DNA from 2 places in the Mucilaginibacter aureus genome. Region 1 is predicted to be linked to the other one. Evidence: riboswitches for the same ligand, from Rfam matches in the RefSeq annotation. Region 1 holds a riboswitch; the other holds the start of a gene.
The links. Region 1 has a riboswitch for S-adenosylmethionine ahead of metH (methionine synthase). Riboswitches for the same ligand answer to the same signal wherever they lie in the genome.
Positions count from the first base shown of each region.

Region 2: linked by a shared signal. The riboswitch ahead of ACFGVR_RS17405 (O-acetylhomoserine aminocarboxypropyltransferase/cysteine synthase family protein) and the one ahead of metH (methionine synthase) in region 1 are both predicted to bind S-adenosylmethionine.

Region 1 covers NZ_CP170601.1:1,714,629-1,718,985, forward strand. The annotation lists gene metH (methionine synthase) at 1-1,775, opposite strand, end outside; SAM riboswitch class I at 1,915-2,025, opposite strand; gene ACFGVR_RS07235 (Bax inhibitor-1/YccA family protein) at 2,159-2,890, opposite strand; gene ACFGVR_RS07240 (hypothetical protein) at 2,958-3,524, opposite strand; gene murQ (N-acetylmuramic acid 6-phosphate etherase) at 3,556-4,357, opposite strand, start outside.
Region 2 covers NZ_CP170601.1:4,103,443-4,107,799, forward strand. The annotation lists gene ACFGVR_RS17400 (homoserine O-acetyltransferase family protein) at 1-1,053, opposite strand; gene ACFGVR_RS17405 (O-acetylhomoserine aminocarboxypropyltransferase/cysteine synthase family protein) at 1,102-2,427, opposite strand; SAM riboswitch class I at 2,678-2,789, opposite strand; gene ACFGVR_RS17410 (trans-sulfuration enzyme family protein) at 2,890-4,011, opposite strand; gene mqnE (aminofutalosine synthase MqnE) at 4,174-4,357, shown strand, end outside.

The DNA.
Region 1 (4,357 bases):
GCGTGGTACAGAAAGGCCGAGTGCATAGCCTCGCGCACCACGTTGTTACCGCGGAAGGAGAACGAGATATTACTTACGCCACCGCTTACCTTGGCCATTGGCAGGTTTTGTTTTATCCAGCGGGTGGCGTTGATGAAGTCGACCGCATAATTGTTATGCTCTTCCAGTCCCGTGGCAACGGTTAATATGTTAGGGTCGAAAATAATGTCCTGCGGCGGGAAGCCGATCTCGTTCACCAAAATATCGTAACTGCGTTTACAGATCTCGATACGACGCTCGTAGCTATCGGCCTGGCCTTGTTCATCAAAGGCCATCACTACCGTGGCTGCGCCGTATTGCAATATTTTAGACGCGTATTCGCGGAATTTATCTTCGCCTTCTTTAAGTGAGATAGAGTTAACGATGCCTTTGCCCTGTAAACATTTTAAGCCGGCTTCGATCACTGTCCATTTGGACGAATCGACCATGATGGGCAGTTTGGCAATATCAGGTTCGGAGGCAATGAGGTTTAAAAACTTCACCATGGTGGCTTCCGAATCGATCATGCCCTCGTCCATGTTCACGTCGATCACCTGCGCGCCGCCGTCAACCTGCTGGCGCGCAACTACCAGTGCACCTTCAAAATCTTCGGCCAGGATAAGTTTGCTAAACTTTGGCGAACCGGTAATATTGGTACGTTCGCCTACGTTCACAAAATTAGTTTCGGGTGTGATGTTTACCGATTCCAATCCGCTTAAGCGCATATAGGGCGTTATTTCGCCCACCTTCCGCGGCTGGAATTTTGCCGCCTTTTCGGCGATGCAACGGATATGGTCGGGCGTAGTACCACAACAACCACCGGCAATGTTTACCAGGCCGCTTTCCATAAAGTCTTCAACCAAATGAGCGGTTTCGTGCGGTGTTTCGTCGTAAGCGCCAAACTCGTTGGGTAAACCTGCGTTAGGGTATGCCGATATAAACACATCGGATATATGCGATAGCTCTTCAATATGCGGGCGCATTTCCTTCGCGCCAAGCGCACAGTTTAAGCCGATAGAGAGCAAATTGGCGTGCCGAACCGAGTTCCAGAACGCCTCTACAGTTTGCCCGGATAGCGTACGGCCGGAAGCATCGGTAATGGTGCCCGAGATCATGATACCGCCTGTAGGCAAAAAGGCAGGGTAATGTTTGCCTGCTGCCTTACATTCCTCTTCGTACTTTTTAATGGCAAAGATGGCAGCTTTGCAGTTGAGCGTATCAAAAATGGTTTCGATCAGCAGCACGTCGCTGCCGCCATCAACCAGGCCACGCACCTGATCGTAATAAGCGTTTACCAGGTCGTCAAAAGTTACGGCGCGGTAACCCGGGTCGTTCACGTCGGGCGACAGGGAGGCCGTGCGGTTGGTTGGCCCGATGGCACCTGCAACAAAACGTGGCTTTTCGGGGTTCTTTGCTGTGTATTCGGTAGCAACTTCTTTAGCCAAACGGGCACCTTCGTAGCTTAATTCGTAAGCTAAAGGCTCCAGGTGATAATCGGCAAGTGAGATGACCTGTGTGCTGAAGGTGTTGGTTTCGATAATATCGGCACCGGCTTCGAGGTAATCGGCATGTATAGCTTTGATCACATCGGGGCGCGTGATGTTAAGCAGGTCGTTATTGCCCTGCAGGTCCGATGGGTGATCTTTAAAACGTTCGCCACGAAAGTCGGCCTCGGTGAGTTGATACCGCTGTATCATGGTGCCCATTGCGCCGTCGATAATGAGAATACGTTTTTTGAGTTCTTGTCTGATGTCCATTTTTTGGTATTGAGTATAGCGTATTGCGTATTGAGATATGACATACGAAAATTACGGGTAACAATCGCTATACGTAATACTCAAATCGCAATACTAAAAATCTGCTTACGTCGAAAAGTCGGGTTTTTGGTTTGACTTTCGCTTATCTGTCTTAAACCGCGAAGTGAGGTTTAAGTAGAATGTAGCACCTTGTAAGTACAGGTTGCTAAGACATCGCAGGGTCTAATCCCTCCGTCTTTCTCTATAAGCACCACAAAGGTGCGTAATAAAAAGGAGAGAATCAAGAGCCAGGATGCAAGAATCAAGATTAAGACAGTTAGTAAAAAAAATGCCGTTGAAAAGTACAATACTTTCAACGGCATTTTGTGTAAGTTATTTAAAAATTATCTTCTGCGGCCGAATAAGCGGAGCAGTGAAAGAATTAAGTTAATAAGGGTAATGTATAATGACAGTGCACCCATTAATGCCAGTTTATTTGTGCTCTCGGTACCGGATTCGGCTTGTGCGCCGATCTGTTTTAGCATTTGCATGTAATAAGCGGTTAAGCCGATAAATACTGCCGAACCAACGATGCCGATGATATAGCTCAGGGTATCGCCGCCGATCCAGAAGTTAAGGAACGATGCTGCTACAACGCCAATCATACCATACCAAAGCAAGTTTCCAAACTTTGACAGATCCTGGGTGGTATAGTATCCGGCAATAGCCATTGCTGCGAAGATAACCACACCGGCCACAAATACGTTCAGTATTGATGCAGCCGTGTAAACCAAAAATACCAGACTTAAGCTGATACCAATGATTGCTGAGTAAGCAATAAACAGGGCTATCAATACCGGGAACGACAGTTTGTTAAAGCCGAAGTTCATCACCAGCGAAAACAGTATTGGCGAAAAGATCGCAAAATACCCAAAACCGGTTAAGCCGCCTTGTACAGGGTCGACTATCAATTGCAGGTATTTAATATCGGTTGTGAAAAAATAAGTAGTGATACCGGATATGATCATGGCTACAAACATCCAGGTAAAGACACTTCCTAAAAATTTGCGGGATGCGGCACCTTCGTCTACCTGAAGTACATTGTCATATTTATAATTAAAATCCTTTGTTTCCATTTCTATTAAAATTTAAATCTATAAACGTTATTTGTATTTTTTTAGTGCAATATAGTTATAAGTCCAATTAATTCAAGCGCTTTACCAATTGTTCTTCAACTTTTTTAAATACCTGTAAGGGTTTAAGCGTACGCCAGCTTAAATCATCCAAAACGCCGCCAAAATTAATGTAATAGTCGATGTTGTTTTGTTTAAATTCTTCGATAACATGCTCGCGGAAATTAATGCCGGCTATCCACCCGTCTTCAACCTCCTGGAACCATTCTTCGTAATAGCAATCGTCGCTGGAGTGGAAATTGAGCACATTTTCGCCAATGAGGATGAATTTGTTGATACCTTCGTCCATCATCAGTTCCAGTATCTCGCGCTTCAGTACCATAATGTCGTTATCGATGGCGTCGTTCCACTCGCCGATAAATTCGATGATGGAATAACCACGATCGTAATCAACAAATAAAACTTTTAAATAAAGTGTGCTGGAGCCAAACGAATCCCATTGGGGGTGCAGCAGGTAATTGTAAACCTGCTTATCAAACTCAAACTCGTTGTATTCGGTAGCGTAAAACGGCGAGTGCTCGTCTTCTGATGCTACATAATCATCGCGCCAGCGGTAATATGGTTCTATCTCGTGCATCCCTGTCCCAACCCCCTCTCTGATTCTTTGGTTATTTCCTCTGTGTTATGGGTGCATGGTCTACTGCCTGCCGCACGCTGCCGTACTTTTCGAGCAGGCTGGCCGCGGTTTGCTCATCAAGCCCGGTGGCCTGCATCACCATATTGGTGCCGCGGTCTATCAGCTTATTGTTTGACAGCTGCATATCCACCATTTTATTGCCTTTAACGCGGCCCAGCTGGATCATTACAGCGGTGCTTAGCATGTTAAGGGCCAGCTTTTGGGCGGTACCGGCTTTCATCCGGGTGGAACCCGTAACAAACTCGGGGCCGGTAACCATTTCAACCGGGTATTGCGCCGCAGCGGCAATAGGGCCGCCCTCATTACAAACTATACAGCCGGTTACTACCCCATTTTTATTGGCCATTTGCAAACCGCCTATCACGTACGGTGTAGTGCCCGACGCGGCAAGGCCCACCAGTACGTCCTTATCGTTAATTTGATATTCCTGTAAGTCTTTCCAGGCTTGTTCGGCATCGTCTTCGGCAAACTCAACGGCCTTGCGGATGGCGCCATCACCACCGGCAATAATACCTACCACCCAATCAAACGGTACGCCGTATGTTGGCGGGCATTCTGATGCATCAACCACACCCAGCCTGCCGCTGGTACCCGCGCCTATGTAAAACAGGCGCCCACCGTTTTTCATCCTTTCGGCGGTTATAGTTACCAGTTTTTCCAGTTGGGGGATAGCCTTTTTAACGGCATCGGCAACTGTCTGGTCTTCCTTATTAATGTTTAACAGGATCTCGTTAACCGGCATTTGCTCCAGGTTGTTATAGTGAGAATCCTTT
Region 2 (4,357 bases), 2.4 Mb from region 1:
TTATGCTGTTTGCAGCTTGATTACTTTTCCATTAATATCCGAACCTAAAAACGTACCGATAATGCGGGTAAGCGTTTCGGTTTCTATTAAAAAACTATCGTGCCCGTAAATCGATTCGAACTCCGAAAAGGAGGCGTTCGTGATATGTTTTGCCAGGTATTGCTGTTCTTCTAACGGGAATAAAATATCCGATTTAATACCTATTACCAATGTTTTCGCTTTAACCAGGCTCAATGCTTTTTCAACACCATTGCGGTTACGACCCACATTATGCGAGTCCATGGTTTTACTTAAATACCAGTAGCTATAGGCGTTAAAACGTTTTACCAGTTTTTCGCCCTGGTAGTTTTGGTACGATGCCGCTTTGTAATTTTCAAGTTTTTCGTGCTCATCGTGTTGTTGCGTAGTATCGTAAGTTGCGTACCCGCGATAGGAGAGCAGGGCAATACTGCGTGCCGCTTTCAAACCTTTGCTGCCGCCATCGGGTGTGTTGGCATAAAAGGTACGGTCGGCACTAATGGCCAGGCGCTGCGACTCGTTAAAGGCAATGCCCCATGGCGAATGCTTGGCATTGGTAGCGATAAGGATCAGGTTGTTTATTTTGGCGGGGTCGATGATGGCCCATTCCAAAGCCTGCTGCCCGCCTAAAGAACCGCCAATCAGCACATTGATCTGGTCGATGCCTAAATGATCGGCCAGTAACTGGTGCGCTTTTACCATATCACGTATCGTGACCATCGGGAACGACAGGTAATAAGGCTGACCGGTTGTTTCGTCAGTATTCAAAGGGTTTGTTGTGCCGTAAGGCGATCCCAGCACATTGGCACATACAATGTAATGGTCGGCAGGGTTAAATAAATTGTTATCGCCAAAAAGGCCGGCCCACCAGTCTAACACGTCCGAGTTCGCCGTTAAGGCATGACACACCCAGATCACATTATTGCGGTGTTTATTTAATTTACCAAAGGTATGGTACCCAATCTCGAGCCCGTGCAATTGCTTACCCGATTCGAGCGTAAAGTTTTTTGAATACTTAAATGTTTCTGTGCTCATTATTCTGTAAACCCTCTCCGTACAGGCCGGAGAGGGTTGTTTTATTTATTATACTAATTCGGGCGTTTGCTGTTTAATTTTTGCGAACGCGTTTGCCAAATCGGCTTTAATATCATCAATATGTTCAATACCAACAGCAATACGCAACTGGTTTGGCGTTACCCCGGCCGATAATTGCTCTTCGTCCGATAATTGCTGGTGCGTAGTTGCCGATGGCTGAATGATCAGTGTTTTGGCGTCGCCAACATTGGCTAAATGGCTTATCAGCTGCAGGCTATCAATAAATTTGCCTGCATTTTCTTTATCGCCCTTAACCTCAAAGGTTAATACGGCGCCAAAGCCATTTTTTAAATATTTTTTTGCCAGTTTATGCTGTGGCGATGATTCCAGACCCGGGTAATTAACTTTGGCAACCTGCGGATGATTTTCTAACCATTTAGCCAGTTCGAGCGCGTTATCCACATGGCGTTGTACACGCAGCGATAAGGTTTCAATACCCTGGATAAACAGGAACGAGTTAAATGGCGATTGTGATGGTCCAAAATCACGCAAACCCTCTACACGGGCGCGGATAATGTATTGGATATTACCAAACGGGCCGCCAATACCAAACACATCCGAAAATACCAGGCCATGGTAACCTTCGGCAGGCTCGGTAAATTGAGGGTATTTTCCATTGCCCCAGTTGTAGGTACCGCCGTCAACAATAACACCACCAATGCTGGTGCCATGTCCGCCTATCCATTTCGTGGCCGATTCAACCACCACGTGGGCGCCATGCTCTAACGGGCGGAATAAATAACCGGCCGCACCAAAAGTGTTATCTACAATAACCGGCAGGTTGTATTTAGTGGCTAAAGCCGATATCTGGTCAAAATCAGCAATATTAAAACCCGGGTTACCAATGCTTTCTAAATAAAGTGCCTTGGTGTTATCGTCAATTAAGGCCTCAAAGCTTTCTGCCGTATCATCTTTGGCAAAACGCACATCAATACCCAGGCGCTTAAAGGCTACTTTAAACTGGTTGTAAGTACCCCCGTATAAATATGGCGCGGTTACAAAGTTATCGCCGGCCTGCAAAATGTTATTTAGGGCCAAAAATTGTGCTGCCTGGCCCGAGGCTGTTGCCAGCGCCGCTACACCACCCTCTAAAGCAGCAATGCGTTTTTCAAACACATCGGTAGTAGGGTTCATAATGCGGCTGTAAATATTACCAAACTCTTTTAAGGCAAACAGGTTTGCGCCGTGTTCGGCATTTTTAAATACGTACGATGTGGTTTGATACAAAGGTACTGCGCGTGAACCGGTGGTTGGATCGGCTTCCTGGCCGGCATGTAACTGTAATGTTTCGAATTTGAAATTTGTTGTTGACATAGATTTATGGTTTTTAGAGTTTTAATTGTATTCTGATTAGAGAATAGCATCCGGGCGTTTAGCCCCGACGTTTTACACAAATTACATTTCAGTAAAAAAACTGAATAAGTTGAGTTAATAGCGTTTTAACAACAGCAACAACACATACAAATACAACCGGCGGGAATGGGCGTAAATGCAAATTTGTTACGGAAAGTGTTCCGTGAATTAAAGGGATCTAAAAATTGAAACAACGTTTTCATGGTTATTTAACTTATATTCCCCGGTGATCCATTCACCGGGCCAGGATTTGGCACCTTCTCCTATTTGGAGGGTTGCCAGTGGGTTAATGAGCCTGATCTCTCGCCACTTCTTTATAAATCAAAACCTTTTTGAGGGGTATTGACCTTGGTATTTTTACCAAATTATGTTTCAAATATATACTTTAGCAAGGCGTTATGCAAAACATAATTTTGTAATATTTTATAACTTGCTGAAAGCTAAGTTGATATCTTCAATCAAATCGTCGATATTTTCCAAACCAACCGATACCCGCAGCAGGTTTTTAGGCGTTTTGGTATCCGGTCCTTCAACACTGGCCCGATGCTCAATGAGGCTTTCAACCCCCCCCAAACTGGTGGCTTGTGTAAATACTTTCAGGCTGTTCACTATCTTGCGGGCGGCATCTTCACCATCTTTTACCGTAAACGACAGCATACCGCCAAAGCTTAACATCTGGCTTTTAGCGATCTGGTGTTGCGGGTGCGATGCCAGGCCAGGATACATCACACTTTCAACTTTGGGATGCTTCTCTAAAAATTCGGCCAGCTTCGCGGCATTGCTCACATGGCCCTTCATGCGGTAAGGTAAGGTTTTAATACTGCGCACCAGCATATAGCAATCGTGCGGCGAGGGCACAGCGCCGCCGTACTCATGCACCTGTTTGATTTTTTGCCACCATTCATCATCCTTGGCCGCAATTAAAGCGCCGCCCATCAGGTCGCTATGCCCACCAAAGTATTTGGTGGTCGAGTGCATAACCAGGTCGGCGCCCAAAGCCAAAGGCTGCTGGCAAATGGGGGTTGCAAAGGTATTATCACAAACTACTTTAACATTGTTTGCTTTCGCGATACCGATCACCATTTTAATATCTGTTACCTTTAATAACGGGTTGGATGGTGTTTCGAGCCAAATGAGCCTGGTGTTGGGTTTGATATGTTTTTTAAGCACCGCTTCATCATTCACATCAATAAAATCAAACTCCAAAATATCGGCAAACAAATTTTTAAGCTGATTGCGCAAACCGTGGTACATATCATCAGGAGCGATGATGTGACTGCCCGGTTTTAAGCTTTGAAAAACACTCATGCCTGCCGCGTTGCCCGATGAAAATGCTGCGGCTGCAACGCCGCCCTCTAACTTAGCCAATACGTTTTCCAGGGCGGTACGGTTTGGGTTACTGCTGCGGCTGTAGATATAGCCCCCGGGGAAACCGCCATCTTCGCCGCGTTTAAAGGTTGTAGCCATGGTAATAGGTTGTATTACCGCACCCGACGGATCGTTAGCAAGGTTTCCGGCATGGATAGCTATGGTTTCTATTTTCATAAGGTAAGAGTGTTGAGCCGTAAAAATACGGATTGAATCGGATTTGCAAATTAATAGCTTTAATAGATAGTTTCTAAATAAACCATAACTATTGTTTGTTACACCAAAATGATGATGTAATTACCCTCATTATTGTACTTTTGTAACCAAAGTTTATAATCTATGGACGCCGAGCAAGCTTTAACTGTACTCTTAAACAATCCACGTTTATCTCCTGAACTTAAAAGCATAGCCGAAAAAGTTTACCAAAACGAACGCATCACTTTTGATGAATGCGTTTTACTTTACGAAAAGGCCGAACTATCCTACTTAGGCGCCTTGGCCAACTACATCCGCGAAAAGCGCC